3 regions of the Microbacterium murale genome follow, and region 2 is predicted to be linked to each of the others. Evidence: predicted binding sites of a transcription regulator. Region 2 holds the regulator's gene; each other region holds the start of a gene.
What was found. Region 2 encodes HrcA, which represses chaperone genes, less so after heat shock. Its sites were predicted from a motif close to TTNGCACTCGNNNNNNNCGAGTGCNAA; they were not measured.
Positions count from the first base shown of each region.

Region 1: a site for HrcA is predicted at 4,983-5,009, ahead of groES (co-chaperone GroES). Genes of this name have one in related genera too.
Region 3: a site for HrcA is predicted at 7,855-7,881, ahead of groL (chaperonin GroEL). Genes of this name have one in related genera too.

Region 1 is NZ_JAUSXK010000001.1:2,898,802-2,908,341, reverse strand. Features, by position in the region: gene QFZ46_RS14130 (ABC transporter ATP-binding protein) at 1-276, shown strand, start outside; gene QFZ46_RS14125 (ABC transporter ATP-binding protein) at 327-1,034, shown strand; gene QFZ46_RS14120 (SDR family oxidoreductase) at 1,056-2,048, shown strand; gene QFZ46_RS14115 (ABC transporter substrate-binding protein) at 2,117-3,370, opposite strand; gene rarD (EamA family transporter RarD) at 3,525-4,448, opposite strand; gene groES (co-chaperone GroES) at 4,599-4,895, opposite strand; gene QFZ46_RS14100 (THUMP-like domain-containing protein) at 5,033-6,292, shown strand; gene QFZ46_RS14095 (hypothetical protein) at 6,294-7,334, opposite strand; gene QFZ46_RS14090 (hypothetical protein) at 7,518-8,030, opposite strand; gene tsaD (tRNA (adenosine(37)-N6)-threonylcarbamoyltransferase complex transferase subunit TsaD) at 8,027-9,103, opposite strand; gene rimI (ribosomal protein S18-alanine N-acetyltransferase) at 9,100-9,540, opposite strand, start outside.
Region 2 is NZ_JAUSXK010000001.1:4,068,552-4,078,091, forward strand. Features, by position in the region: gene QFZ46_RS19785 (PhoH family protein) at 1-616, opposite strand, end outside; gene QFZ46_RS19790 (HIT domain-containing protein) at 666-1,013, opposite strand; gene QFZ46_RS19795 (16S rRNA (uracil(1498)-N(3))-methyltransferase) at 1,100-1,828, opposite strand; gene dnaJ (molecular chaperone DnaJ) at 1,843-2,958, opposite strand; gene hrcA (heat-inducible transcriptional repressor HrcA) at 3,000-4,034, opposite strand; gene QFZ46_RS19810 (carboxylesterase/lipase family protein) at 4,105-5,526, shown strand; gene hemW (radical SAM family heme chaperone HemW) at 5,523-6,740, opposite strand; gene QFZ46_RS19820 (DUF1990 family protein) at 6,754-7,407, opposite strand; gene lepA (translation elongation factor 4) at 7,469-9,319, opposite strand; gene QFZ46_RS19830 (ABC transporter permease) at 9,493-9,540, shown strand, end outside.
Region 3 is NZ_JAUSXK010000001.1:519,435-528,974, reverse strand. Features, by position in the region: gene QFZ46_RS02670 (aldo/keto reductase) at 1-789, shown strand, start outside; gene QFZ46_RS02665 (hypothetical protein) at 829-1,134, opposite strand; gene QFZ46_RS02660 (tyrosine-protein phosphatase) at 1,202-1,927, shown strand; gene QFZ46_RS02655 (cation:proton antiporter domain-containing protein) at 1,940-3,214, opposite strand; gene QFZ46_RS02650 (SOS response-associated peptidase family protein) at 3,224-3,850, opposite strand; gene QFZ46_RS02645 (DMT family transporter) at 3,944-4,858, shown strand; gene QFZ46_RS02640 (nitroreductase family protein) at 4,859-5,419, opposite strand; gene msrB (peptide-methionine (R)-S-oxide reductase MsrB) at 5,416-5,826, opposite strand; gene QFZ46_RS02630 (DUF2332 domain-containing protein) at 5,912-6,904, shown strand; gene QFZ46_RS02625 (DUF3263 domain-containing protein) at 6,914-7,171, shown strand; gene QFZ46_RS02620 (LytR C-terminal domain-containing protein) at 7,231-7,806, shown strand; gene groL (chaperonin GroEL) at 7,918-9,537, shown strand.

The sequences.
Region 1 (9,540 bases), 1.2 Mb from region 2:
GTCGAGCACGACATGCACATGGTGCGTCACATCGCCGACTGGGTGGTCGTGATGGCCGAGGGCCGCGTCGTCGCCGAGGGGCCGCCGAGCACGGTCATGGAAGACCCGGCCGTCATCGACGCGTACCTCGGCGCCCACCAGGACGTGGATCTGGGCGCCGTGACAGGACGTCTGCCTGTGATCTCGGATGCCGCGGCCGCGGAGTTGCGTGAGCAGATCGAGGCCGAGGCCGAAGCCGAGATCGAGAACCCCGGCATTCAAGAGGAGAAGTCATGACGGACAACGCCCCCCTTTCCTCCGTCGACTCGCGTGACGTCGTCGTCGAGATGACGGATGTGCACGCCGGCTACCTGCCAGGAGTCAACATCCTCAACGGCGCGAATCTCATCGCACGCAAGGGCGAACTGATCGGCATCATCGGCCCCAACGGCGCCGGGAAGTCGACACTGCTGAAGGCGATCTTCGGCATGGTGCAGGTGCGCAGCGGCGAGATCACTGTGAACGGCGAGAGCATCCTGGGGCTGAAGGCCGACCGGCTGGTCAGGCGCGGTGTGGCTTTCGTACCGCAGACGAACAACGTCTTCCCTTCGCTGACGATCGAGGAGAACCTGCAGATGGGGCTCTATCAGAACCCCAAGATCTACACCGAGCGACTGGAGTTCGTCAGCAGCATCTTCGCGGAACTCGGCACCAGGCTGAAGCAGCGCGCCGGCTCCCTATCCGGTGGTGAGCGCCAGATGGTGGCGATGTCGCGGGCGCTGATGATGGACCCGTCTGTACTCCTGCTGGATGAGCCCTCTGCGGGGCTGAGCCCCGTACGACAGGATGACGCGTTCATCCGCGTCTCCGACATCAACAAGGCCGGGGTCACGACGATCATGGTCGAGCAGAACGCCCGCCGCTGCCTGCAGATCTGCGACCGCGGCTATGTGCTCGACCAGGGCCGTGACGCGCATGAGGGCACCGGACGCGATCTGCTGAACGATCCGAAGGTGATCGGTCTGTACCTCGGCACGCTCGGTGACGCCGCGTAGCCGACGCCGTAGGCTCGTCCCATGACGAGCATCCTGTATCTGGGCGGCACCGGAACCATCAGCGCGGCGTGCGTTCGTCGCTCGATCGAACGCGGACACGACGTGACCGTCGTCAATCGGGGCAGTGCACGGCGTGCGCTCCCGGACGAGGTCACCGTCGTCTCCGCCGACATCCGCGATGCCGCGGCGCTGAGATCAGCACTCGGCGGCCGCGAGTTCGATGCGGTCGCCGACTTCCTCTCATTCTCCCCCGCCGACGTCGAGCGCAATCTCGGTGTCTTCGAAGGTCGCACCGGACAGTACGTCTTCATCAGTTCGGCGTCCGCGTATCAGAAGCCACCGGCGCAGTTGCCGATCACTGAGCAGACGCCGCTGGATAACCCGTTCTGGCAGTACTCACGCGACAAGATCGCGTGCGAGGATCTGCTGTTCGATGCCCACCGCCAGCGTGGTCTGCCCATCACGGTGGTGCGGCCGTCCCACACCTATGACGAGCAGTCGATCCCGACGCTCGGAGGCTGGACCGACATCGCCCGCATGCGCGCCGGTCGGCCGGTCATCGTGCACGGCGATGGCACGAGCCTGTGGACCATCACGCACTCGGACGACTTCGCCGTCGCCTTCACCGGGCTCGTCGGCCGCTCGGAGACGATCGGCGAGGCGTACACGATCACGGGCTCGCATGCGCCGACCTGGAACCAGATCTACGGGTGGCTCGCAGACGCGGCAGGGGTTGCTGCGCCGGAACTCGTGCATGTCGCATCCGACACGATCGCGGCGCTCGCGCCCGAGATCGGCCCGACCCTGCTCGGCGACAAGGCCCACTCGATCGTGTTCGACAATTCGAAGGTGCAGGCCCTGGTGCCGGAGTTCGCGACGACGATCACGTTCGATGAGGGGGCGCGTCGAATTCTCACCCACTACGACAGCCATCCTGAGGCTCAGATCGTCGACTCCGACCGCGACGCCCAGTTCGATCGTCTCGCCACGTACGCCACGGCTGCCGGCAGATAACCAGGCGCGGCGCGCACGAAGAAGGGGGCTCCGGATGCCAGCATCCGGAGCCCCCTTCTTGAACAGTGTTACTTGATACGGGTCTGCACGTTCTCCGCGTCGAACTCGTAGACGCCGATCGCAGCGCCTGCGGGGTCGTTGTCGTCATCGAACGTGACCTCGCCGGAGTAGCCGTCGTAGTCGGCGGTGCCGCCACCGTTGATGATCTCGGCGCACTCGGCGAAGCTGGTGCACTTCTCACCCTCGCCCGAACCGCCGGAGACCTGCTGCATGGAGCCTGCGATGTCCTCACCCTCGACGGACACGGCCTGCAGCGCCGCGAGGGCGATGAGGATCGTGGCGTCGTAGGCCTCGGCGGAGTAGGTCAAAGCATCGATCGGCTCGTTGCCCTCAGCGGTCCAGACCTCGTTCAGCTGGTCGATGAAGTCGTCCGGCAGCTCAGCGCCGGCACGAGTGCCCTTCGAACCTTCAAGGCTCACTCCGAGGTCAGGCCAGTCCTTCAGGTTTCCGTCGACGAGGTACAGCGCCCCGGTGTCGACGCCGGCGTTGCCGAGCAGCGGTGCGATCGTCGCGAACTGGTCGTACGACACGATGGCGACAGCATCCGGGTTCGCGGCGGCGATCGTCTGCACCTGGGCGTTGAACTGTCCGTCACCCTGGTTGTACGACGCCTCGGCGACGACCTCGCCACCGGTACCCTCGAACGTGGCCTTGATGGCCTCGAACAGACCTGTGCCGTACGGGTCGTTCTGGTAGATGATCCCGAGGGTCTTGTGCCCGTCCTCGGCGATCTCGTTGCCGAGGACCTCGCCCTGCAGGTTGTCACTGGGAGCCGTGCGGAAGTACAGCGGGTTGATTCCCGTGAAGTCTGCCGATGTGTTCGACGGCGAGACGGTGAGGATGCCTGATCCGGCGTTGCCGTCGAGGATCAGCTTCGTCACGCTCGAGGATGCCGCTCCCACCATCGCGGTGACGCCGGCGCTCTGCAGGTTCGTGATCGAGGTCTCGTACGCCTTGTTGTCGAGGTCGCCCTCGTCTTCGGACGTGAGCTCTACCTGGATACCGGCGTCTGCCTCGTTGATCTCGGAGACGGCGAGCTGCACACCGGCCTCCATCGGGGCGCCGAGGAAGGACAGTGATCCGGTGGAGGGAAGCAGCGAGCCCAGCTGAAGCGTCAGGTCGACGTCGGCCGGGCGGTCGGAGCCCCCGGTGCCCTCAGTCGACTCGGGGGCGGGCGTGCTGCAGCCCGTGATCACAAGCGCCGAGGCACCTACCAGCGCGATGCCGGCAAGCCACTTCGTACGCGTCTGCGTGCGGTTCATAATGCTCCTTTGCGACGACAGGCATGGCGATACATGCCCGGATGATCCCACCTTATGGTGAGCGCGCTTTTGCCGGGTCTCGGTGCGCTAACGATCTTGTTTCGCATTGATGACGGTTCGCAGCGCCCCCGCCACGACTGGGGTCGCGCGCCGTTCACACGACCGGAGCCACGCGTGTGCGCCGCCCGCGCCGCCCCGCACGCACCAGGTCGATCACGAACACTGCTACCGCGATCCATACGATGATGAACCCGATCCATCGCTCGGGCGGCATCGGCTCGTGAAGCAGCAGCACGCCGGTGAGGAACTGCATGATCGGCGTGATGAATTGGATCATGCCGATGACCGTGAGATTGATGCGACGGGCGCCGGCGGCGAACAGCAGCAGAGGCACGGCCGTTGCGACGCCGGCGAACAGCATGAGCACCGTGTGCCACGTGCTCACCGTTCCGAAGGTGATGCCCGTGGTCTGCGCGACGATGATGAGCTGCACGATGGCGATGGGCATCAGCCAGAACGATTCGAGGGTGAGCCCGCTCACGGCATCCACCGATGGCCCGATCTTCTTCTTGATCAATCCGTACGTGCCGAAGGATGCGGTCAGCGACAGCGCGATCCAGGGGAACGAACGGTATGCCACGACGATGACGACGACGGCGATGAGCGCGATGCCGATCGCCACCCATTGCAACCGGCGGATGCGCTCGCGCAGCACGAAGACGCCGAGCAGCACCGTGGTGATGGGGTTGATGAAGTAGCCCAGCGCCGTCTCGACGACGTGGCCGCTGAGTGTTCCGATCAGGAACACCTGCCAATTGATGTAGATCAGCAGCCCGGCGAGCGCCGTCCACCCGAGCAGTCGCGGCTGCCGGATGATCACCATGATCCGGCGCCACCCGCGCGCGACGGTGAGCAGCAGCAGGCAGAAGACGAGCGAGAAGACGACCCGCGCCGCCACGACCTCCCACGGGCCGGTCGGCACCAGCAGCAGGAAGTACAGCGGCAGGAACCCCCAGAGCAGATAGGCACCGACCGAGTAGGCGACTCCTGCGGGCTGGTTGCTGCGCTCTGGTATCACTGAACAACACTATTGCCGGCTGCAGACGCCGAGCGCCGAGGGACGGATGTTGGCAGGAAACGAGCGGTGGGTGTCCGGCGTTGCGCGGCAGGGATGCGAAAAGGCCCGGATGCCGTAGCATCCGGGCCTTCTACGCTGTTGTCGAGTTGCTCAGCGAACGACGACGGCGAGGACGTCGCGAGCCGAGAGCACCAGGTACTCATCGGCGCCGAACTTGATCTCGGTGCCGCCGTACTTGCTGTACAGGACGCGGTCGCCGACGGAGACGTCGAGCGGAACGCGGTTGCCGTTGTCGTCGATGCGGCCGGGGCCGACGGCCACGACCTCGCCCTCCTGGGGCTTCTCCTTGGCAGTGTCCGGGATGACCAGTCCACTAGCGGTGGTCTGCTCTGCCTCGACCTGCTGGATGACGATGCGGTCCTCGAGCGGCTTGATGGAAACCGACACGGTCTACCTCTTCTTTCTTGACGCTGACACGAAAGACTTGTTCGCACTCTCAACCCGAGAGTGCTAATCACAAGTGTAGGGCGTCGGCTGGCACTCATGCAATGCGAGTGCCAGTTCGGGCCGCGTAGGCTGAACCGGTGGAGATGTCCGAGCTGACCGCGCTGCTCACCCCCGAGGGCCTTCGGCTGCTCGACGAGGTGGGCACGATCGCGTCCGCGGCAGAAGTCGCCAGCGCCGTGTCGAGGCTGCGCGCAGCCGGCCACTCCCCCGATCTCGTCTCTGCTGTGGTCGGCCAGGCGCACCTCCGCACGAAGGCCGCGTCGAAGTTCGGCGGCTTCGCCGAGCGGATGCTGTTCACCAGGGCCGGTGTCGAGCAGGCCACGCGCCTCGGCGTCGCGGCACGCCACGCGGGACGCATGCGACGGGCAGGCATCGAGCGGGTGACGGATCTGGGCTGCGGCATCGGCGGCGACGCCCTCGCATTCGCAGGCGCCGGCCTCAACGTCGTGGCCGTGGATGCCGATGAGGTCACCGCCGCGATCGCCGCATACAACCTGGCCCCGTTCGGTGCGGATGCCACCGTGCAGCACGGCACGGCCGAGAACTTCGTGAGCGCGAACTTCGCAGATGTGCACGACCCGCGCACGAATTCGGCTGATTCCTCCGAAGATGCTGCACATCTGCGATCGAAGCGTACGGCGATCTGGCTCGACCCTGCGCGCCGTACGACGGGTCATAACGAGACGCGGCGAGTCGCAGCATCCGATTACTCCCCCTCGCTCGATTGGGCTTTCGAACTCGCTGCCCGGATCCCGACCGGCATCAAACTCGGGCCGGGTCACGACCGTGAGTCGCTCCCCGCGGACGCGGAAGCGCAGTGGGTCAGTGCGGACGGCAGCGTCGTCGAACTCGTGCTGTGGTCTGGAGTGCTCGCGCGCGAGGGCGTGCGGCGTGCGGCGCTCGTGATCCGCGGCGAAGAATCTCACGAGCTCACGGCGGGGGCGGATGCCGAGGATGCCGACGTCCGCGAGCTCGGCGCCTTCCTGCACGAGCCCGATGGCGCCGTCATCCGCGCACGACTGATCGGCGACGTCGCACGGAGCATCGACGCGGGGATGCTGGACAGGAAGATCGCCTATCTCACCGGCGATGCCGCGTTGACGACCCCGTTCGTGCAGTCGTTCAGGGTGCGCGAGGTGATGGCCGCGAATCCCAAGGCGATCAGCCAGGTGCTTCGAGCCAACGACATCGGCACGATCGAGATCAAGAAGCGCGGCATGGACATCGATCCGGCGGCGTTCCGCAAGAAGCTGAGCCTGAAGGGCTCGCAGACCGCGACGCTGATCCTCACGCGCGTCGGGGACCGGCGGATGGCGATCCTCGCCGATCGGGTGTGACTCAGCCGCCGGTCTCGTCGGTCGTACCGGTCTCGCCGGTCTCGCCGCCGACCAGGTCGTCGAACGTGAACTCGATCGGATCGTCGGTCTCGGGGTCGACTCTGACATCCGTAGCATCCGCGTGCCGGATGATCGTGAGCTGGGGGCCGCGCATCTCGGTCTGCCGCACGACGTATTCTGTTGGGACGCCGTCCACGACTGCGACGATCGTGAGCTCGGCCTCAGCATCCTCGGAGCACGCCTCGATGACGCCGCCGTCAGCGGGTGCGATGACGCAGAGGCCGCCCTGTTCCCAATTGCCCCAGACCACATGCTCGCCGTCGTATCCGATGATGCTGAGCGCGCTGCCCACGTAACCGGCGGCTTCGAGTTCGCGCAGCTGCGCGAGCTCCCCGTCGCTGTACTGCGATTCCCAACCGGAGGGCCCCTGGTCCCAGACCTGGATGAACGGCACCAGTTCGCCGGTCAGCGTGGGGATGAGTCCGGCGACGAGCTGCTGACCCGCCTTGTCCTCTCCTTCCGGAATGGTCGCGGTCGCGTTCGGCCACACTGAATTCTCCAGCTCCTTGGACGGTATGCAGCCGTTCTGCGCCCGCTCCGTGCCGGTGACGATCACGCACACCTCGTCACCGTCCGAGCGCTCCGCACGCCAGATGACGACACCGTACTGCTCTGCCACCGGGATGACCGTCCCAGAGTCGTAGACATCGTCCGCTTCGAGTTCCGCGCGTTGGTCTGCGTGAGCGGTGGCGAGCGCGTACGCTTCCGCATCCCAGCCCCAGACCCCCCAGCCGATGCCGAGTCCGATCGCGAGGATCGCAGCGGATGCCGCAGCCAAGACGGGCCATCGGCGGCGGACAACAGCCTCGGACCGGCCGGATGAACCCGTCGAGGGCGGCGTTTCAGACTCCGACGCCTCGGCGTCGGACGCCGCATTCTCGCCCGCTGCACCCATCTCGGCCACCGCATCCGGTGACGATCCGCCCAGGTCGGTGCCCTGGCCTTTCGCGGCCTCGGCAACCGGGGTCGTCGCGAGTTCCACGATTGCGGCGCGCCGCGTGCCGGCTCCAGCTCTTGAAGGCGTTCGACCTCCGCGGCGGACAGTCCACCACCGCGCCCGTACGCCTTGGCCTGCAGCATCCGCAGCTCTGCGGATTCAGATTCGTTCAGCATCCGTTCGATCCTGTCACTCGTCTCGCGAACGCATCAGCAGCGACAGCATCCGCTACCCCAGATTCTCGAACTGCATACCCGCCCAGATGAGCCAGCCCAGGCTATAGATCGTCGCGGCAAGGCCGAGGATCAGCGCCCAGAGGGCGATCCCGCGGCTCTCGACCGGGCGTCGCAGCGACATGATCGCGGCGACCACCGCGACGATCGCGAGCGGAATCCCCCAGCCGACGAAGAACGATGCGCACAGGGCGACGATCGCGGCCAGCAGGGCCCACGGGGCGAGGCGGGTGTTGTCCTCGGCTACGGTGCCGTCGTCGGGCGCCCACTGCACGGCCGGCATCCCGGCGGTGTCGGCAGGACCGCTGGCGACGACCGGTTCGACGCCGACCGGGCCGGTGGGCATCTTCGTGTAGCTGTCACGGGGAGCGCCGGGCAGCCGCGTCGCACCCGCCGGTCGTTCGACCTCGGCCGACGGCTTCTCCAGTTTCGGCCGCTCGTCCGCGTTGCTCGCGCGACCGGGATCACCCGGTGCGCCGGGTTCGCTCATGCCGCGCTGATCGGTCATGCGGCATCCTCCATCGGCGACTCGGCGATCTGGATCTCGGTGACGGGCAGCGTCGAGTCGGCGCCGAACGCGAGGGTCGACGGCCGGCGACCCGAGCTGATCAGCTCGGCGGCGAGCGCGGCGATCATCGCCCCGTTGTCGGTGCACAGCGACAGCGGCGGGATCCGCACGGTCACACCGGCGGCCGCAGCCCGCTCGATCGCGACGTCACGCAGCCGCTTGTTGGCGATCACGCCGCCGCCGAGCAGCAGGCGGGGCACCCCGAGGTCTGCGCAGGCGGCAAGCGCCTTGGTGACGAGAACATCGACCACGGCTTCGCGGAAGCTCGCCGCGACATCCGCCACCGGCACCTGCTCACCCGAGGCTTCGCACCGTTCGACCCAGCGGGCGACGGCCGTCTTGAGGCCGGAGAACGAGAAGTCGTAGCGGTGCTTCTCCATGTCGGGCGCCTTCGAGAGTCCGCGCGGGAAGCGGATCGCCTTCGGGTCGCCGTCGGCGGCCGCGCGGTCGATCTCCGGACCGCCCGGATACGGCAGCGAGAGCAGACGGGCGACCTTGTCGAAGGCCTCCCCCGCCGCGTCATCCATGGTCTCGCCGAGCAACTCGACGTCGGTGGTGAGATCACGCACGTGCAGCAGAGAGGTGTGTCCACCGGAGACGAGCAGCGCGATCGTCGGGTACTCGAGCGGGTCGGAGTCCGGTGTGACGATGTCGGCGGCGATGTGCCCGACAAGGTGGTTCACTGCGTACAGCGGCTTGCCGAGCGAGACCGCCAGCCCTTTGGCCGCACCGACGCCGACCATGAGCGCACCGGCGAGGCCGGGGCCGCTGGTCACGGCGATGGCGTCGAGGTCGTCCAGCTGCACCTGCGCCTCGGCGAGCGCCGCCTCGATCGACGGCTGCAGTGCTTCGAGGTGCGCACGGGCGGCGACCTCGGGGATGACGCCTCCGTAGCGGGCGTGCTCGTCCATGCTGGAGGCGATCGTGTTCGACAGCAGTGTGCGGCCGCGGACGATGCCGATACCGGTCTCGTCGCAGCTCGTCTCGATGCCGAGGACCAGCGGTTCGCTCATGCTGTGGCTTCCTTCGTGGCGGAATCCGGAGTGGCGGCATCCGGAGTGGCGGCATCCGCCCACCGCCGCAGGTCGAGCTTCATCACTATCGCGTCGACGTCATCCGGTTGGTAGTACCTCGGCCGGCGGGCGAGTTCCTCGAATCCCTCGGAGATGTAGAGCCCCTCCGCACCGGGGTTGTCGGCGCGCACCTCGAGGAAGACCTCGCGAGCACCGCGAGCGGATGCTTCGGCGAGCAGTGTCCGCAGCATCGCGCGTCCGCGCCCCTCGCCTCGGCGGGTTTCGACGAGCGCGATGGTCTGAATGTCAGCATCCGCGTTTCCACGGATCGAACGGAGCCCGGCGTATCCGATGATCTCGCCGGCGTCCTCGTCGACGAGGTAGTGGCTGTACTCCGTCGCGAGTTCCGCCGCCATCGACTCGGCGCTCCACGCGTC
Region 2 (9,540 bases):
AGGCGAGAGGGGCGACCTCGATCGTGCCTGTCGCCATCAGGCGCGGGACGACGTCGGGATCCATCATCTCGTTGAGGGCGTCGTAGAGCGGGCGCAGGTAGGGGTCGATCTTGTCGTTCAGCGTGCCGGGAAGGAATCCGAGTCGCTCCCCTGCCTCGACGGCGGGACGCGTGAGAATGATGCGAGTGACCTCTTTGCGCTGCAGAGCCTGCACGGCTTTCGCCATCGCGAGGTAGGTCTTCCCTGTTCCGGCAGGACCGATGCCGAACACGATCGTGTTCTCCTCGATCGCGTCGACATACTCCTTCTGGCCCTGCGTCTTCGGGCGGATCACTCGGCCACGTGTGGACAGGATCGCCTCGCCGAGCACCTCACTCGGTCGCGGGCCTCCCTCCTGACGGAGGATGCGCGCGGAGTTCTCGACATCGCTCGGGGCGAGGTCGTAGCCGTCTCTGGTCATCGTGAGCAGTTCCTCCACCAGTGTCTTCGCCGCGGCGACGGGCTCTGCCTCGCCGCTCAACGTGATCTCATTGCCGCGGACGAGCACCTGCACGTCCGGATGCTCCTTCTCCAGCATCCGCAGAAGTCGGTCCTGCGGACCGAGCAGACGCACCATTGCGACTCCGTCGACGTAGATGCGCTCGACGATCGAGTCGGAGTTGGCGTCAGGCAACGAGGCTCTCTTCTTTCAATCCGCCGGCGAGGACGTGAGCGTGGACGTGGAACACGGTCTGTCCGGCGTTGGCGCCGGTGTTGAACACAAGACGGAAGTCCCCGTCAGAGTGATCAGCGGCGACCTGAGCGGCGAAGGCGATGAGCTCGGCGAGCAGATCCGGATCGCCTGCTGCGAGCTCGGTGACGTCGCGGTACTGCTCGGTCTTGGGGATCACGAGCAGATGCACAGGGGCCTGCGGTGCGATGTCGCGAATCGCGAACAGATTTCCCGTGGACGCGATGATCTCACCGGGAACGTCACCGTTGAGGATTCGGGTGAAGATCGAGGGTTCCGTCATGTTTCCCAGTCTACGGGGCGAGGCCGCTCGCACGGCGAGCACCTGAGGGCTGGACGCCGCGGTGTCCGAGCGCGTGGACGAGAGAACTACCAGCGACCGAGCGCGGCGGACAGTACGGCGATTGCCGCCGGGCCCGCCGTCGATGTGCGGAGCACGGTCTCGCCGAGACGCACGCGTTCGGCGCCCGCCGCCTCGAACTTCGTGAGCTCCTCAGGTGTGATGCCGCCCTCCGGGCCGACGACGAGGAGCAGATCCCGTCCGTCGGCTTCCACGTCCGACAGCCGTGCGGTCGCAGTCGGGTCGAGCACCAGCATCCGCTGTCCGTCTGCTCGTGCGATGAGCTGCCCCGTCGTCAGCGGCGTCGATACCTCGGGCACCCACGCACGATGCGCCTGCTTCGAAGCCTCCCGTACGATCGCGCCCCACCGCTCACGACCCTTGACCGCCTTCGGACCCTCCCAGCGAGAGATGCTCCGTGAAGCCTGCCATGGCACCACCTCGTCGACGCCGAGTTCGCATGCGGCCTGCACCGCGAGCTCGTCGCGATCGCCCTTGGCGAGAGCCTGCACGAGCACCAGGCGCGTGGACGGCGCCTCGGCATCGAAACGGCTCGTGACCTGGACGTCGACGCGGGTCGCCGAGACATCCGTCACCGCGCCTTCCAACCACGTGCCGGCGCCGTCGCCGATCGTCACGGTTTCGCCGACTCGCAGCCGACGCACGACTGCCGCGTGCTTCGCCTCGGCACCGGTCAATGACACGATATCGCCGATCGCCGCTGTGCCGGAGCTCTCCACAAGGAAGTGCAAGGCCATGCAGTGCCTCCAGATCAGTGGCGGAACTTGTCCCGCAGCTTCGAGAACAGCCCCTGCTGGAACTGTGCGAGCTGCGGTCCCGCAGCCTTCTGCTTCTTCGCGAAGTCCTCGATCAACGCGCGCTGCGCCGAATCGAGTTTCGTCGGCGTCACCACCTGCACACCCACCCGGAGGTCGCCGCGCTGAGTGCCCCGCAGCGGCGTGATGCCGCGGCCCTTGATCGTGAGGACATCACCCGATTGCACCCCTGGACGGATCTCCAGATCGACGGTGCCGTCGAGACCTTCGATAGCGGTCTCGGTGCCGAGAATCGCGTCCGACATCGAGACTTCGAGTGTCGCGAGCAGGTCGTCGCCGTCGCGGCTGAACGACGCGTGCGGAGACACGGACACCTCGACGTACAGATCTCCGTTCGGGCCGCCCGCCTTGCCGACCTCGCCGGAGCCGGGCAGCTGCAGGCGCAGGCCCGTCTCCACGCCGGACGGGATGTCGAGCGAGACGGTGCGACGAGAACGCACCCGGCCCTGACCGCCGCATGTGCCGCACGGGTGCGGGATCGTGGTGCCGTAGCCCTCGCAGCTGCCGCACGGCTGCGACGTGACGACGTTGCCGAGCAGACTGCGCACCTGGCGCTGCACATGTCCGGTCCCACCGCAGATGTCGCAGGTCACCGGCGACGTGCCCGCCTGTGTGCACGAGCCCTGGCAGGTCTCGCAGAGCACCGCTGTGTCGACCTCGATGTCACGGTGCGCGCCGAAGACGACGTCGCCGAGATCGAGCGTCACACGCACCAGCGCGTCCTGGCCTCGCTCGCGACGTGAGCGCGGACGGCCGCCACGACCGCCGCCCTGCGCCGCCCCGAAGAAGGTCTCGAAGATGTCGCCGAAGCCCCCGAACCCACCGAAGTCGCCGCCGCCTGCGCCGTCACCACCGCCCATGTCATACCGACGACGCGAATCGTCGTCACTGAGCACGTCGTACGCGTGCGTCACGCTCTTGAATCGTTCGGCCGCGTCATCGCCCGGATTCACATCCGGGTGCAGCTGCCGAGCGAGCTTCCGATACGCCTTCTTGATCTCGTCCGTCGTCGCGTCACGCGACACCCCGAGAACCTCATAGTGGTCCGCCACAATCACCTTTCTGCATGTGCAAGCCGTGGGAACGATCCGCCTCAGCGGCTCGTTTCATCTTCATCGAGCATGCGCGACAGGTAACGAGCCACAGCCCGCGCCGCCGCAAGATTGCTCGGATAGTCCATCCGCGTCGGGCCCATGACTCCGACGCGCGCGGTGCCGCCCTGGGTCACGTAGTTGCTCGCGACGATCGAGGCCTCAGGTAGACCGAACGCCTCGTTCTCGGTGCCGATGCTCGCCGCCAGCCCATGCTCATCTGTGACCATCTCGCTCATGAGGCGCAGCAGTGTCACCTGCTCTTCGATGGCCGCGAGCAGTGGATGGATGCTGCCTCGGAAGTCCTGTTCGCGACGAGCCAGCGTCGCCGCCCCCGCCATCACCAATCGCTCCTGACGGAATTCGGCGAGTTCCTCACCGATGATGGCGCCGAGAGCGCGCATGGCCGCATCCGTGCGGTTGCCATCCTGCGCATCGACGAGCAGCTGCACGCGATCGGATGCTTCACGCACCGATTGCCCGGTGAGCAGCGCCGACAGGCGGGCGCGCAGCACCGCGACGTCCTCGTCGTCAAGATCGATCGGCAGCCCCGCGATGCGCTGCGACACACCACCGGCGTCCGTCACCAGCACCACGAGCAGACGGCTCGGGGCGAGTGCGACCACTTCGATATGCGTCAGGTGCGCTCGAGCGAACGACGGATACTGCGCGAGCGCGACCTGACCGGTGAGCTGCGTGAGCACGCGCACCGTGCGCGCCATCAGATCATCGAGGTCGGCCGGAGCCGTCAGGAACGACTCGATGGCACTGCGCTGACCCGTAGAAAGCGGTCGCAGCTGTGCGAGATGGTTGACGAAGACTCGATAACCCTTGTCCGTCGGAACACGGCCCGATGACGTATGCGGAGCGGTGATCAGCTCCTCATCCTCGAGCTGCGCCATGTCGTTGCGAATCGTCGCCGCCGATACGCCGAAGGAGTGCCGATCGACGATCGATTTGCTGCCGACGGGCTCGTGCGACTCGACGTAGTCCTGCACGATGGCTCTGAGAACCTGCAGACCGCGTTCACTGACCATGTCACACCCTCCCGCCTGGCACTCGAATACTCAGAGTGCCAATTCTACCCCGCACAATACGATGAGAGTCATGAGCGTCGCATCGCAGGTCACCGTTTCCACCGGCACGCTCGAGGGTTCCCAGGAGAACGGCATCCGGCGCTTCCTCGGCGTCCCCTACGCCGCAGCGCCGTTCGGCGAGAACCGGTTCCGCTCCCCGCAGCCGGTCGCGCCGTGGGAAGGGGTGCGGGAAGCCACCGTTTTCGGTGCGACGGCGCCTCAGCTTCCCTATCTGGGAGCGATCGGGGAACTGCTCTCAACGGTGAAGATCGAAGGCGACGACATCCTCACAGTGAACGTGTGGGCACCTGCGGACGCGACGAATGCTCCGGTGGTGCTCTGGATCCACGGCGGAGCTCTGGAGCGGGGCACAGCAGCCCTCGGCGGGTACGACGGTACGAACTTCGCCCGGGCCGGGATCGTGTTCGCATCGATCAACTACCGCCTCGGCTCGGAGGGCTTCTCCGTGCTCGAAGGCGCGCCACGCAATCTGGGGCTGCGCGACGCCGCTGCCGGACTCGAATGGGTGCACCGCGAGATCGCCGTCTTCGGCGGGGATCCCGATCGCATCACCGTGATGGGTGAGTCCGCCGGCGGGGCCATCGTCTCGGGGCTCCTCGCAAGAGACGATTCGCGTGCACTCATCGCTCAGGCCATCATCCAGTCCGGGCCGCTGGTGGCCCAGCCCTCCGACAAGGCAGGCCGGGTGAGCACGCAGCTCGCCGAACGCCTCGGCGTCCGCGCCGATCGAGACGCATTCGCGTCGCTCACACCGGAGCAGCTTCTCGACGCCCGTCGCGCCCAGTCCACGGGCTCGACGCCTCTCGGTGGAGCCCCCGGATTCCAGCTCGCCATCGATGCGGAGAGCCTCCCCCGTTCCCCTCACGAGGTTCTGCCCGAGATCGACACGCCGATCCTCATCGGCACGAACACCGACGAGTACCGGCTGTGGTTCACGCCGGAGGCGCTCACAAGCATCGGTCGATTCAAACTGTTCGCTGCACGCCTCGCGCTGAGGATCTCCGGTCGCGCTCAGCGGGCCTACCGATCCGAGTGGCCTCAGGCGACGACCGGTGAGATCTTCGGACAGCTGGCGACGGACTTCATGCTCCGAGCGCCCGCCAGCCGGATCGCTGCGGCACGCTCTGGACGCACATCGACGTTCGTGTACGAATTCGCGTGGCAGAGCCCGGTGCGCGACCTCAGGGCCGCCCATGCGCTGGAACTCGGGTTCGTCTTCGATCTCCTCGACGACGCGGAATCGCTCCGTCTTGCCGGCTCTGATGCGCCAGCCGGCCTCGCCGCAGAGATGAACGGCGCCTGGGTGGCGTTCATCAAGACCGGCGCCCCCGGCTGGCCCGCTTACGGTGAGAAGCGACTGACACGCGTGTACGACTCCATGAGCACCACTGTCCCCCAACGCCGTACTGCGGGGATGGACCTGCTTCCCTAGTCGGTCAGCTCTCGCACGACGGCATCGGCCAGCAGTCGTCCGCGCAGCGTGAGGCGTACCCGTCCGCGCAGTGCGGTGGCCCCGTCGATCAAGCCGTCCGCGATGAGGCCGGCCACCCGATCCCGATTCTGCTCGGGGATATCCGCGATCGCGAGTCCTTCTGCCAGTCTGCTCTCCAGCAGCACACGCTCGAGAAGGTGCGCCTTCGCATCTGGTCGCTCCGTTCCCGCGGCCGGTGATTCGGATGCCGCGAGCCGCTGCGCATACGCGGCAGGGTGCTTCACGTTCCACCAACGAAGACCGGCGACGTGACTGTGCGCTCCCGGGCCGAAGCCCCACCAGTCGCTCCCGCGCCAGTAGGCGAGGTTGTGGCGCGAGCGCTGTTCATCACTGCGTGCCCAATTGCTCAGTTCGTACCAGTCGAACCCTGCAGCGGCGAGGCGCCCGTCGGCGAGCTCGTACATCTCGGCCTGCAGATCATCGTCGGGGGTCGGAACCTCGCCGCGACGGATCTGACGTGCGAGCTTCGTCCCGTCCTCGATGATCAGCGCGTAAGCCGACACGTGGTCGGAATCCAGAGCGAGCGCGGCGTCCAACGACGCCTCCCAGTCGGTGAGAGACTCCCCCGGTGCACCGTAGATCAAGTCGACGCTGACGGCGAGCCCGGCGTCCTTCGCCGCGTCGACCGCGGTGCGCACGTTGTCCGGGTGATGCGTGCGGTCGAGAGCCGCGAGTACATGCGGGACGGCGGACTGCATCCCGACGGACAGCCTCGTGACGCCGGCGTCCGCGAGCGTCCGTGCGACCGCGGGCGTCACCGTGTCAGGATTCGCTTCGACGGTGATCTCAGCGCCGTCCACTATGCCGAACGCGTCGATCGCACGCTCCAGCATCCTGGCCAGGTCTCCCGCCGGAAGCAGCGTCGGCGTTCCTCCGCCGAAGAACACCGTGTCCATCGGGCGCAGCGCGCCGGCATCCGACAAAACGTCGCGAGCGAGTGCGATCTCCGACGCGAGTGTCTCGGCGTAGTCCTCCTGCTTCGCACCGCGGAGTTCACTGGATGTGTACGTGTTGAAGTCGCAGTATCCGCAGCGCACCCGGCAGAACGGGATGTGCAGATACGCCGAGAACGGCGTGCTCCCGTCGAGCGGCAGATCGACGGGCAGACGACCATCCGAAGGCGCCGGGTCACCGAGCGGCAGAGGCCCCGCCATCAGAACCCCGCCATCACAGCGGCGTCGCGTAGAGCGGCGAGATCGCACGGAGGTAGCGCGCGAAGAGTTCCTTGCGGCGGCGCTTCACGAGCCCGCGAACCATTCGATATGCCAAGGCGTTCGGCGCGTCGAACGCCCGCACCGTGAACCACACCTCGTCGTTGTCCTCGCGCCACTCGATCTCGAACAGCTCTTCACCGCTCACGACAGAGCCGCCGACCGTACCGAGCACGAAGCCGATCCGGCGGGACTCCTCAGTCACGGAGATGACGCGGAGCTCGGCATCAGCACGCATTCCCGCAACACGGCCGTGCAGGCGCAAGGTCATGCCCGGCCCCACGAAAGGCACGCCCTCGGCGTCGAAGCGCTGCTCGACCTCACGCGAGCTCGGCGCGATCGGATTGCCTTCGGCGTCGAAGCTGACGCCGGAATAGGCTGGTCCGGCGGCTGGGCGCACATCTTCGATGCTGAGTCCGGCCGCTCTCTGTGCGGTCCACGACAGCAGAGCGTCACCGGCAGTGCGGAATCGCTCCTCGCCACTGCCGATTCGCCAGGAGTCCTCGGCCGGAACGCTGCGCTCCGGCGGGTACTGCATCAGGTCAGGGGCATGAGTCGCCCCGACGGCGGCATAGTCCACCGTATCGTCTCGGAAAGTCCCGCGCCGCATGAGTTCCAGCCTACTTCGGGTTACCTGAACGGACACCCCCCGCGCCGCGGGAGACGAATCGCTACTTCTTATCTTTCCCGTCGACGTCGCCGGAGAGCGCAGCGATGAACGCCTCCTGAGGCACCTCGACGCGTCCGACCATCTTCATGCGCTTCTTGCCCTCTTTCTGCTTCTCGAGGAGCTTGCGCTTGCGGCTGATGTCACCGCCGTAGCACTTTGCGAGCACATCCTTGCGCAGGGCTCGGATGGTCTCACGGGCGATGATTCGAGCGCCGATCGCAGCCTGGATCGGCACCTCGAAGTTCTGGCGAGGGATGAGCTTGCGCAGCCGCTCGGCCATCAGCGTGCCGTAGGCGTACGCCTTGTCGCGGTGCACGATCGCGCTGAACGCGTCGACCTTGTCACCTTGCAGCAGCACATCGACCTTGACGAGATCAGCGTCCTGCTGGCCGGAGGGCTCGTAGTCGAGGCTGGCGTACCCCTGGGTCTTCGACTTCAGGTGATCGAAGAAGTCGAAGACGATCTCGCCGAGCGGCATGTTGTAGCGCAGCTCGACGCGCTCCTCGGAGAAGTACTCCATACCCAGCAGCGCGCCGCGGCGCGACTGGCACAGCTCCATGACTGTGCCGACGTAGTCCTTCGGCAAGAGGATCGCGGCTTTCACCATCGGCTCCGCGACAGAGGCGACACGCCCATCCGGGTACTCACTCGGGTTCGTGACGATGACCTTCTCGCCGGTGTCGGTCGTGACCTCATAGATCACACTGGGCGCGGTGGTGATGAGGTCGAGATCGAACTCGCGCGTCAACCGTTCCGTGATGATCTCCAGATGAAGGAGTCCGAGGAACCCGCATCGGAAGCCGAAGCCGAGCGCCACCGACGTCTCGGGCTCGTACACGAGGGATGCGTCGGAGAGCTTCAGCTTGTCGAGTGCTTCACGCAGTTCCGAATAGTCGCTGCCGTCGATCGGGTACAGCCCCGAGTACACCATCGGCTTCGGGTCGGTGTAACCGGGCAGCGCCTGCGTGGCCCCTCCACGGCTGGTCGTGACGGTGTCGCCGACCTTCGACTGGCGCACGTCCTTCACGCCGGTGATGAGGTAGCCCACCTCACCGACGCCCAGGCCGCCGGATGGGACGGGCTCCGGGCTCGAGACACCGATCTCCAAGAGCTCGTGGTTCGCGTGCGTCGACATCATCTGGATGCGCTCACGGGGAGACAGGCTGCCGTCGATCATGCGCACGTAGGTCACGACTCCGCGGTACGCGTCATAGACGGAGTCGAAGATCATGGCTCTCGCCGGAGCATCCGCGTCCCCCTTCGGAGCCGGGATGTCTCGTACGATCCGGTCGAGCAGCTCTTCGACACCCACGCCGGTCTTGCCCGAGACGCGCAGCACGTCTTCCGGCTGGCCGCCGATGAGGTCTGCGAGCTCCTTGGCGAACTTGTCAGGGTCAGCAGCAGGCAGATCGATCTTGTTCAGCACCGGGATGATGTGCAGGTCGTTCTCCAGCGCCAAGTACAGGTTCGCCAGCGTCTGCGCCTCGATTCCCTGTGCCGCATCCACGAGCAGGATGGCGCCCTCGCACGCGGCCAGCGAGCGAGACACCTCGTAAGTGAAGTCGACGTGCCCCGGAGTGTCGATCATGTTCAGCGCGAACGTCTGGGACTCGTCCTGCCACGGCATCCGCACCGCCTGGCTCTTGATCGTGATCCCACGCTCGCGCTCGATGTCCATGCGGTCCAGATACTGCGCGCGCATGTCTCGATCGGAGACCACACCGGTGATCTGGAGCATGCGGTCGGCAAGGGTCGACTTGCCGTGATCGATGTGGGCGATGATGCAGAAGTTGCGGATCTGCGAAGGCGGCGTCGCGGCAGGCGAGAGCGGAGTGAGAGCGCGTGGGGACATGTCTCGACGATTCTACGTTCAGGAGGCCCTAATCCCCGATTCGGCTTGACGAGTGATAGTCTCCCGAGGTTGCCTTGGTTCAGATCTGTGAGACTGAGTGCCACGAGCGATCCTCCCGATTCAGCGTTGCGTCGGTGATCCCGAGCGCGTCTGTAAAAGAGAAAGACAAAACCTTGATCAAGTATCTCCTCCGCCGTACCCTCGGCTGGCTGTTGATGATC
Region 3 (9,540 bases), 3.5 Mb from region 2:
GGCCGGTGGTTCGCGGCTCGTCCCGGCGTGCGCGACGACATCGTGCTCGCGACGAAAGTGCATTCACCGATGGTCGCCCCCACTGTCGACGGCGATGTCGTCAATGCGCGCGGCGCGTCGGCATGGCAGGTCCGCCGAGAGGCAGCCGCATCGCTGCGCCGGCTGCAGACAGACCGGATCGACCTCTACCAGTTCCACCACATCGACCGCCACATCTCCTGGCAGGAGATGTGGCAGGCCATGGAGGTGCTGGTCGCTCAGGGCGAGGTCGTCTACACAGGCAGCTCGAACTTCGCGGCGTGGAACATCGCTCAGGCGAACGAGATCGCCCAGCAGCGCCATTTCCTCGGCCTGGTGAGCGAGCAGTCGCTGTACAACCTGGCGCAGCGGTCGATCGAGCTCGAAGTCATCCCCGCCGCCCAGAACTACGGTCTCGGCATCCTGCCGTGGTCGCCGCTGTCGGGCGGGCTGCTCAGCGGCGGGTCTTCGGATGCCAACGCGCGGTCGAACACGGGGCGGGCAGCCGCCATGCGTGCCGAGCACGGCGAGCAGGTCGACGCATACGAGCTCTTCGCTCAGGAGCGCGGATGGACTCCGTCGGCGCTGGGCCTCGCCTGGTTGCTGCACCAGCCCGCTGTCACCGGTCCGATCATCGGGCCGCGAACGGTCGCGCAGCTCGAGTCTGCGGTGTCGGCGTTGGAGATCACGCTCAGCGCAGAAGACCTCCGCGCACTCGACGAGCTCTTCCCCGGTCCGGGCGGACAGGCGCCGGAGGCATACGCCTGGTGACGACGGAACGCACTGGATGGCGCTCGGCGGCGTCGGCCGCTACTGCGCGCTGTTCGGCTTGCGTCCGCGACGCGGACGGTTGTGCCACGCCTCGATCGCCTCTGGAGTGAGGTCGTCTCGATCCCACAGGTAGCCGGAGACGTTTCCGATCGGGTCGATGAACGCGTCGCTCGCAGCCGATGCCTCACCGGAGTCGCGGCGGCGCATCGTCTGGCGAAGCGATACCGGCGTCACACCGAGCAGCTCCGCGACTTCGTCGATCGTCGCATAACGTGCGGCGAAGCGCGGTTCTGCCGTTCCGTCGCGCAGAGCGCGAGGACGGGCGCCGCTCACTTCAGATCCCATGCAAACTCCTCCGTGGGTGATGCCTCACGATAGCCGACACCGGTGCCGCCGTGGATAGCATGACCACATGGACGACCCCGTCACCCGCCTCGACGTACCGGGCACGCACAATTTCCGCGAGGTGGCTCCTGGCGTGTTGGCGCCCGGCGTGCTGTACCGCTCGGATGCGCTGCACCGGCTCACCCGTGAGGGGCGCGGAAGGCTGGAGCAGCTCGGCATTCGCCAGGTGATAGACCTGCGCTCGGCTTTCGATCGACGCATCGGGGGACGCGATCGACTTCGGGGAACCGGCGCGTCGCGGTTGTCCGTGCCGATCGATGGTGCCCCGCGCACGTTCGACCCCAGCACTCTCACGCTGCAGGACGTCTACGAGACGGTACTGACCCGTCATCAGCGCGACCTCGGACGCGTCATCCGCACAGTCGCGTCGGCGGACGGAGCCGTCGTCGTGCACTGCACCGCGGGCAAGGACCGCACGGGCCTGGTCGTCGCGCTCATACTCACGGCGCTCGACATCGACCGGGACATCATCCTGGCCGACTACTCGGCCACGGCGGCGAACCTGTCGGGGGAGTGGACAGAGCGGATGCTGCGCAAGATGCGGCGCTTCCGCGTTCCGGTCACGGACGCGCTCGTCGAGGTGCTGGCCGGATCCCCGGTCGAGGCGTTGAGCAGCGCCTTCGAATGGCTCGATCGTGAGCACGGAGGCGCCCTGGCCTATCTGGAGAAGGCGGGCGTCGACGAGGCGGTGCGCGATGCGCTGCGAACTCGGTTGATCCCTGGAGCTGAATGACGCGCAGCAGCGTCAGGCGGTCTCTTCCTCGAGCCGTCGCCGGTTCAGGAGCAACGGCGCGGCCAAGCCGTGCAACAGGATGCTGCCGACGACAGTGGCGACCATGATGGTCAGCACTATGACGCCGTCATCCTCGGGGAGAGCGTTGTAGGCGAGCAGCCCGAAGACGATCGACGCGGTGCCGCGGGGGCCGAGCGCGCCGATGAGGAGGCGATCACCTCTGCCCACCGAGCTGCGCACGAGCGACAGGTACACCGGGACGATGCGCAGCAGAGTCAGCGCCAGCACGGCGAGCAGCAGCATCCACCAGTCGATTCCCGAGGTGACCACGACGAGCATCGCTCCGCCGAGCACGAACCATATGAAGTTCGCGGCGAGCACCCCCACCTCCTCCACGAGAAGCAGTTCACTGTGGTCGATGCCGTCGGATCGATGACCCCTCGTGCGCGTCAGCCTGTACCCGATTCCGGCGACGAACGCCGCGACGAAACCGTTCGCGCTGAACACCGGGATACTCGCGACACCATAGGCGATGAGGGGCAGGATCAGCATCACGTAACGGGCCCCGAGGGCATCGGCGATCGAACGCGCACGAACGATGCGCACGAGATGCCCGATCCCTGCACCCAGGACGATGCCGATCACCACTGCGATCACGGTCGCCGGCACCGCATTGACGAACGCGGCGAAGAACTGGGCCATCGGGCCATCGAGCTTGTCTTCAGTGAGATCGGATGCCGGTGTGTTCACGATCGTCGACCAGATGACTGCCAGCGCCAGTGACATGCCGAACACCGGAGAGACCAGACCGTCGTTGTATCCGCTCTCCACATTCAGGATCTGACGCAATCGCGCGGGAACACGCCGATTGCGAAGAAGCGATGCGGCCGGTGCGAAATCGATCGGCAGGATGACACATGCGACGACGAGAAGCACGAGCACGCTCGCGTCAGGGATCAGCAGTACGCCCGCCAAGACGGTGAGCACGATCGACAGCGGGAGCGCGATGAGGACGAGGCGCGCGATCACCTTGCCTTCGCGACCGAAGATGCCGCCCTTGACCTCGGTGGCATCGGCGAAGAGCAGAATCGCGAGGATGACCTCGACGATCTTCTCGGAGATCGGGGAGTCGATCGCGGTGCTGAAAGCGTCGACGTCCCAGACGACCGTCACTGCCCCGAGCAGCAACAGGCCTATCGGCCCTGCGACTCCCCACCGCTCGAAGCGGTGGGACACCAGCGCCCACAGCAGGATCGCGATGAGGCCGACGAGAACCAGGTTGGGCACGGCGCGGGCCTAGGGGCGTGCCGAGACGGTGATGCGCTCGGCGAGCTCGCCGGAGGCGAGAATCGCCTCGTCCATCAGATCTCTGCTCGGAGGAGCGGTAAGCCACTCGTGCGTCAGGTGGGGAGGGATGAGTACTGGCATCCGGTCATGGAACTCTTTGAGATGATCCGCAGCCGGAGCCATCACGACCGAATAGCACGTGATCCATTCCCCCTCCGGAGTGCGGCCTCTCTGCGTGACGGCGGCCATTCCGAACAGCGCCTGGTTCTCGAGGGCGAACTCATGCCACACGCGGGCAGGCTTCTGCATCTCGAACCATCCGGTCGACGGCACGATCGCGCGAGTCTTCAGGCCGGCCGGACGCTCCTGCAGGCGTTCGGAGCGAGTGTTGATCGACGGGAACTTCGCCGGCTCGCCGTTCACGAGGTAACCCCACCACGACGGCTCGAGGGCCATCTTCTCGTCGTGCGCCAGGAGCAGCGGATTCAGGTTCCGCAGGTTCTTTCCGGTGGGGCGCAGGGTCTCGCCCGCGTTCTGCTCCGCCCAGATGCGGAGTCCTTCGATGACCTCGGCGTCGGCCTCGGCAAGCAGCTCGTCATCGGTGAAGCGGGGATCCAATCCGTAGCTCGCGCACATGCCGCAAGAATAGTCCCGACCGGCGACTTCGAGTGCGCCCGTCTGCTCGGGTAGTGTGCTCGAGTGACCGCGACCCGAAGTATTCCCGCGCCCGTGGCACTGGGCGGCGCTGTCGCGATCGGTGCCATGACCGCGATCCAGGCGCGCATCAACGGAGTGCTCGGCGTAAGCATCGACGACGGCATAGTGGCAGGACTCGTGTCGTTCGGCGTCGGTCTCGTGATCCTCATCATCGTCACGCTCGCCCTGCCGTCGGCGCGTGCCGGTGCCGGTCGCCTCTGGCGCGGCATCCGTGCGCGCACGATCCCGAACTGGATGCTGCTGGGCGGCGCCTGCGGTGCACTCACCGTGTCGACGCAGGGTGTGACCGCCGGCGTGCTCGGCGTCTCGCTGTTCACTGTCGGCGTCGTCGCAGGACAGACGGTGCACGGACTCGTTCTGGACCGGATCGGTTTCGGGCCGGCCGGCGTCGTCGCCGTGACGCCTGGGCGCGTACTCGGCGGCGTGTTCGCGCTCGCCGCCGTCGGCGTCTCGCTCAGTGGAGATGTGATCGCGAGCACGCCGCTGTGGTTGCTGCTGCTGCCGTTCGCAGCAGGCGTCGGCATCGCCTGGCAGACCGCTGCGAACGGCCGCCTCGCCCAGCGTGTGAGCTCTCCCATGACCGCGACGCTCATGAGCTTCATCACCGGGACAGCGGTGCTCGTCGTCGCGGCATCCGTCAGCGTCGCGGTGCGAGGCCTGCCCGAGGCTCTGCCCGTCGAACCGTGGCTGTATCTCGGTGGCCTGCTCGGCTTCGCCTACATCCTGCTGGGAGCGGCGATCGTCGCGCACACCGGGGTCCTGCTGCTCGGACTCGGCTCCGTGCTCGGGCAGTTGACGACCTCAGTGGTGATCGACCTGCTCTGGCCGCCGGCATCCGGTCCCGCGCATTGGCAGCTCATCGTGATGATCTCCGTCGCCGTGGCATCCGTCGCCGTGGCGCTGCCTTGGCGCCGACGGCGGCGCTGACTACTTGGTCTTCTTCTTCTTCGCCTTCGCAGGCATCTTCGTCAGCTGCGCGCGGGCATCGACGCTCCTGCGGCGTCCTGGCTTCTTGCCGGCCGGTTTGCCTCCGACGTAGAGCCAGCCGAGCAACTCCTCGTCCTTCTTCAGCCCGTGTGCCTTTGCGACTGATTTCGACCGTGTGTACTCGCCGGTGCGCCAGAGGACACCCCAGCCGGCCTCGTCGAGCAGCAGGCTCAGTGTGTGCGCGACGCCGGAGGCGACAGCCTCCTGCTCCCACCGGGGCACCTTGTCGCTTTTCCGGAAACTCGCGACCACCGCGATCAGCAGAGGCGCGCGCATCGGCTTGGACGAAGGCTCTTTGTCGCCCTGGGCTTTGGCGATCGCCTTCCCGAGGGCCAGTCGATCATCGCCCCGCAATTCGATCAGACGCCACGGCCGCAGCGAAGAGTGATCGGCGACGCGACCAGCGGCGGCGACCAGCGTCAGCAGCTCTTCACGAGTAGGCGCCGCCTCGGTGACCTTCGACCAGGAATGCCGCGCCCGCACGGCATCGAGAGCGCTCACGCCTCGGCGTCGCCGGGAGTGAAGTTCAGCGCCAGGGAGTTCATGCAGTAGCGGTCGCCGGTCGGAGTGCCGAACCCGTCGGGGAACACATGGCCGAGGTGCGAGCCGCAGTTCGCGCAGCGGACCTCTGTGCGCGACATACCCAGGGTGTTGTCCTCGATGAGCTGCACCGCCTCGGGCCGGATCGACTCGTAGAAGCTCGGCCACCCGCATCCGGAGTCGAACTTGGTGCCGCTCTTGAACAGCTCCACGCCGCACGCGCCGCAGGTGTAGAGACCGGCTCGTGTCTCGTCGAGCAGTTCACCGGTCCAGGCACGCTCCGTGGCCGCCTGGCGCAGCACTGCGTACTGCTCATCGCCGAGTTCCGCGCGCCACTCGTCTTCGGTCTTCTTCACGCTGTAGTCCATGAGGCCTCCTGAGTCCCTTCCATTCTGCCCCTCCCACGGCGTCGTGGCGTCGCAGTGAGGCAATGCCGCGCGCGAGAATGAAGAGATGACGGATTCTGTACGCGAACGCTACGGACGATTCGGTAGAGAAGAGGCGCCGGGACGCTCGGCTATCTACGAGGAGTGGGCGATCGGTGTCGAGCGCGACACGGCCGTGCAAGCAGTGCTGGCGCGCATCCCTGCGACGCATCGGCAGCCCCCGCTCGTCTTCGCGGTGACGCGGATGCTGGGCGCACCTCTCGCAGGTTTCGATCAGTGGCGGGCCTTCCTGCTCGCACACGCGGATGAGATCGTCGCAGAGTGCGCAGTTCGCCGAGTGCAGACCAATGAACCGCTGCGGCTCGCGCCGCTGCTGCCGGTGCTCTCCGAGATCGACGGTCCCATCGCGCTGCTGGAGATCGGAGCATCCGCCGGTCTCTGCCTGTACCCCGACCGGTACTCGTACCGTTTCGTCGACGCGCATGGCGACCTGCGCACGACGCTCGACCCGGTCGATGGTGTCTCCGGCGTCGTACTGACGAGCGAGGTGCGCGGCGACATGCCGTCGGTTCGGATCCCGCAGGTCGTGTGGCGCGCGGGCATCGACCTCGATCCGATCGATGCGCGCGAGCCACGCGATCGTGCGTGGCTGCAGGGTCTGGTCTGGCCGGGGGAGGCGGGGCGGGCTGAACGCATCACAGCCGCTCTCGACATCGCCGCCGCAGACCCGCCCGAGCTCGTGAGGGGCGATGCCGGCGTGCAGCTCGAGGAGCTCGCAGCGTCAGCGCCGCACGACGCGACTCTCGTGATCACGACACCGGGAGTGCTCGCGCACATTCCGTGGGCAGCGCGCCAGGCGCTCATCGCTCAGGTGCAGGACATGCCTGCCCGGTGGATCACGATCGATTCCCCGTCACTGCACCACGCGTGGCGTCCGCCGGTGGATGCCGACACGTGGCCGGGTTTCGTCGTCGCGCTCGACGGCATCGTGCACGCGGCTGCCGATCCATTGGGGCGCTGGTGGGAGTGGCGCGCGGGTGCGAGCGATCTTCGCCCTTAGCCTGGATGCATGCTCGGAGACCTCACCGATCGCGACCGCGCGATCCTCGCGCTCGAGGCGCGCTGGCCGCGGCACGGCGGGTCGAAGGAAGAAGCGATCCGCAGCACCCTCGGAATGAGCCCCGCCCGCTACTACCAGCTGCTCGGCCGACTCATCGACACCGAGCAGGCGCTCGAGCACGACCCGCTTCTGATCCGCCGTCTGCGCCGTCTTCGCGAGAGCAGGGCCGATCAGCGGGCGTCGCGGATGCGCGGATTCGCCGGCTGACGCACCGGAGCGCACCTGCTGTGAGTGGATTCTCGGCGAGGGGCAGATAGCATCGACGGGTGTCCAAGTCCGTGAGAGATCGATTCGATGATGTTGCCCATGCCTCCGGACGAGTGGGAGCGCATCGCGCCGAAGCCCCGGGGATGAACGGCTGGGTCGTGCTGCTGTGGTCGTTCGTCGCTGCGCTCGTCCTCATCGTCGTCGGGATCTTCGTCGCCCTCGTGCTGATGGGACGCATCAATCTGTTCCCGTCGGCCGAGCCGTCCATCGCTCCGACGCCCGAGGTCACCGGCGTCATCGACCCGACGTACTCGGTGCTCGTGCTGAACGCCACCGGCGAAGAAGGCCTGGATGTCGACCTGCGCGACACGATCATCAACAGCGGCTGGGCTGCGGAATCGGTGAGCTACGGTGCTGCCGGCTCGCAGGACTTCGCCGACACGACGGTGTACTACGTCTCCGAAGCCGATGAGCTGGCCGCGATCGGTCTCGCGGACGTGATCGGCGGAGCGGAGATCGTGCAGGACGATTTCTACGCGGACCCGAACGATCCCGAGCAGAAGCAGCTCGTGGTCGTCATCGGTACCGATCGTTCGACTGCGGCGCCCGATCCCGCAGAGACTCCTGCCGAATAGACGTCGCCCGCGGCTTGCACTCGATGGGGTCGAGTGCCAGAATGGGCGTTAGCACTCGCATACCCTGAGTGCTAATCAGAACGTCTACGTCCAGGAGGGACGACAAAACTCATGGCAAAGATCATCGCTTTCGATGAAGAGGCCCGCCGCGGCCTCGAGCGTGGCCTGAACATCCTCGCCGACGCAGTCAAGGTGACCCTCGGCCCGCGCGGTCGCAACGTCGTGCTCGAGAAGAAGTGGGGCGCCCCCACGATCACGAACGACGGCGTCTCGATCGCCAAGGAGATCGAGCTGGACGACCCGTACGAGAAGATCGGCGCGGAGCTCGTCAAGGAGGTCGCCAAGAAGACCGACGACGTCGCAGGTGACGGAACCACCACCGCGACCGTCCTCGCTCAGGCGCTCGTCCGCGAAGGCCTGCGCAACGTCGCAGCCGGCGCCGACCCGATCTCGCTCAAGCGCGGCATCGAGAAGGCCGTTGCGGCGATCACCGCGGAGCTGCTGGCCAGCGCCAAGGAGATCGACTCGAAGGAGCAGATCGCCGCCACGGCATCCATCTCCGCCGCTGACGCCGAGATCGGCGAGCTCATCGCCGAAGCTATCGACAAGGTCGGCAAGGAAGGCGTCGTCACCGTCGAGGAGTCGCAGACCTTCGGCACCGAGCTCGAGCTCACCGAGGGCATGCGCTTCGACAAGGGCTACCTGAACCCGTACTTCGTGACGGATGCAGACCGCCAGGAGGCCGTGTTCGAGGAGCCCTACATCCTCATCGCGAACTCGAAGATCTCGAACATCAAGGATCTTCTCCCGGTCGTCGACAAGGTGATCCAGGACGGCAAGGAACTCGTCATCATCGCCGAGGACGTCGAGGGCGAGGCTCTCGCGACTCTCGTGCTCAACAAGATCCGCGGCATCTTCAAGTCGGCTGCCGTCAAGGCTCCCGGCTTCGGCGACCGTCGCAAGGCTCAGCTGCAGGACATCGCGATCCTCACCGGTGGTCAGGTCATCACTGAAGAGGTCGGTCTCAAGCTCGAGAACACGACGCTCGACCTTCTGGGCCGTGCACGCAAGGTCATCATCACCAAGGACGAGACCACCATCGTCGAGGGTGCTGGCGAGACCGAGCAGATCGAGGGTCGCGTTACCCAGATCCGCCGCGAGATCGAGAACACGGACAGCGACTACGACCGCGAGAAGCTCCAGGAGCGTCTCGCCAAGCTCGCCGGTGGCGTTGCGGTCATCAAGGCCGGAGCAGCGACCGAGGTCGAGCTCAAGGAGCGCAAGCACCGCATCGAGGACGCCGTTCGCAACGCGAAGGCAGCCGTCGAAGAGGGCATCGTCCCCGGCGGTGGCGTCGCACTCATCCAGGCCGGCACGAAGGCGCTCGACGCGCTGACGCTGTCGGGTGACGAGGCGACCGGTGCGAACATCGTTCGCGTCGCCATCTCGGCTCCGCTCAAGCAGATCGCGCTCAACGCCGGACTCGAGCCGGGTGTCGTCGCACACAAGGTCTCCGAACTGCCCAGCGGTCACGGCCTCAACGCCGCTACCGGTGAGTACGTGGAGATGTTCGCGGCAGGCATCATCGACCCCGCCAAGGTGACGCGCTCAGCGCTGCAGAACGCAGCTTCGATCGCCGGCCTCTTCCTCACCACTGAGGTCGTCGTCGCCGACAAGCCCGAGAAGGCCGCCGCTCCGGCAGGCGACCCGACGGGTGGCATGGACTTCTGAGTC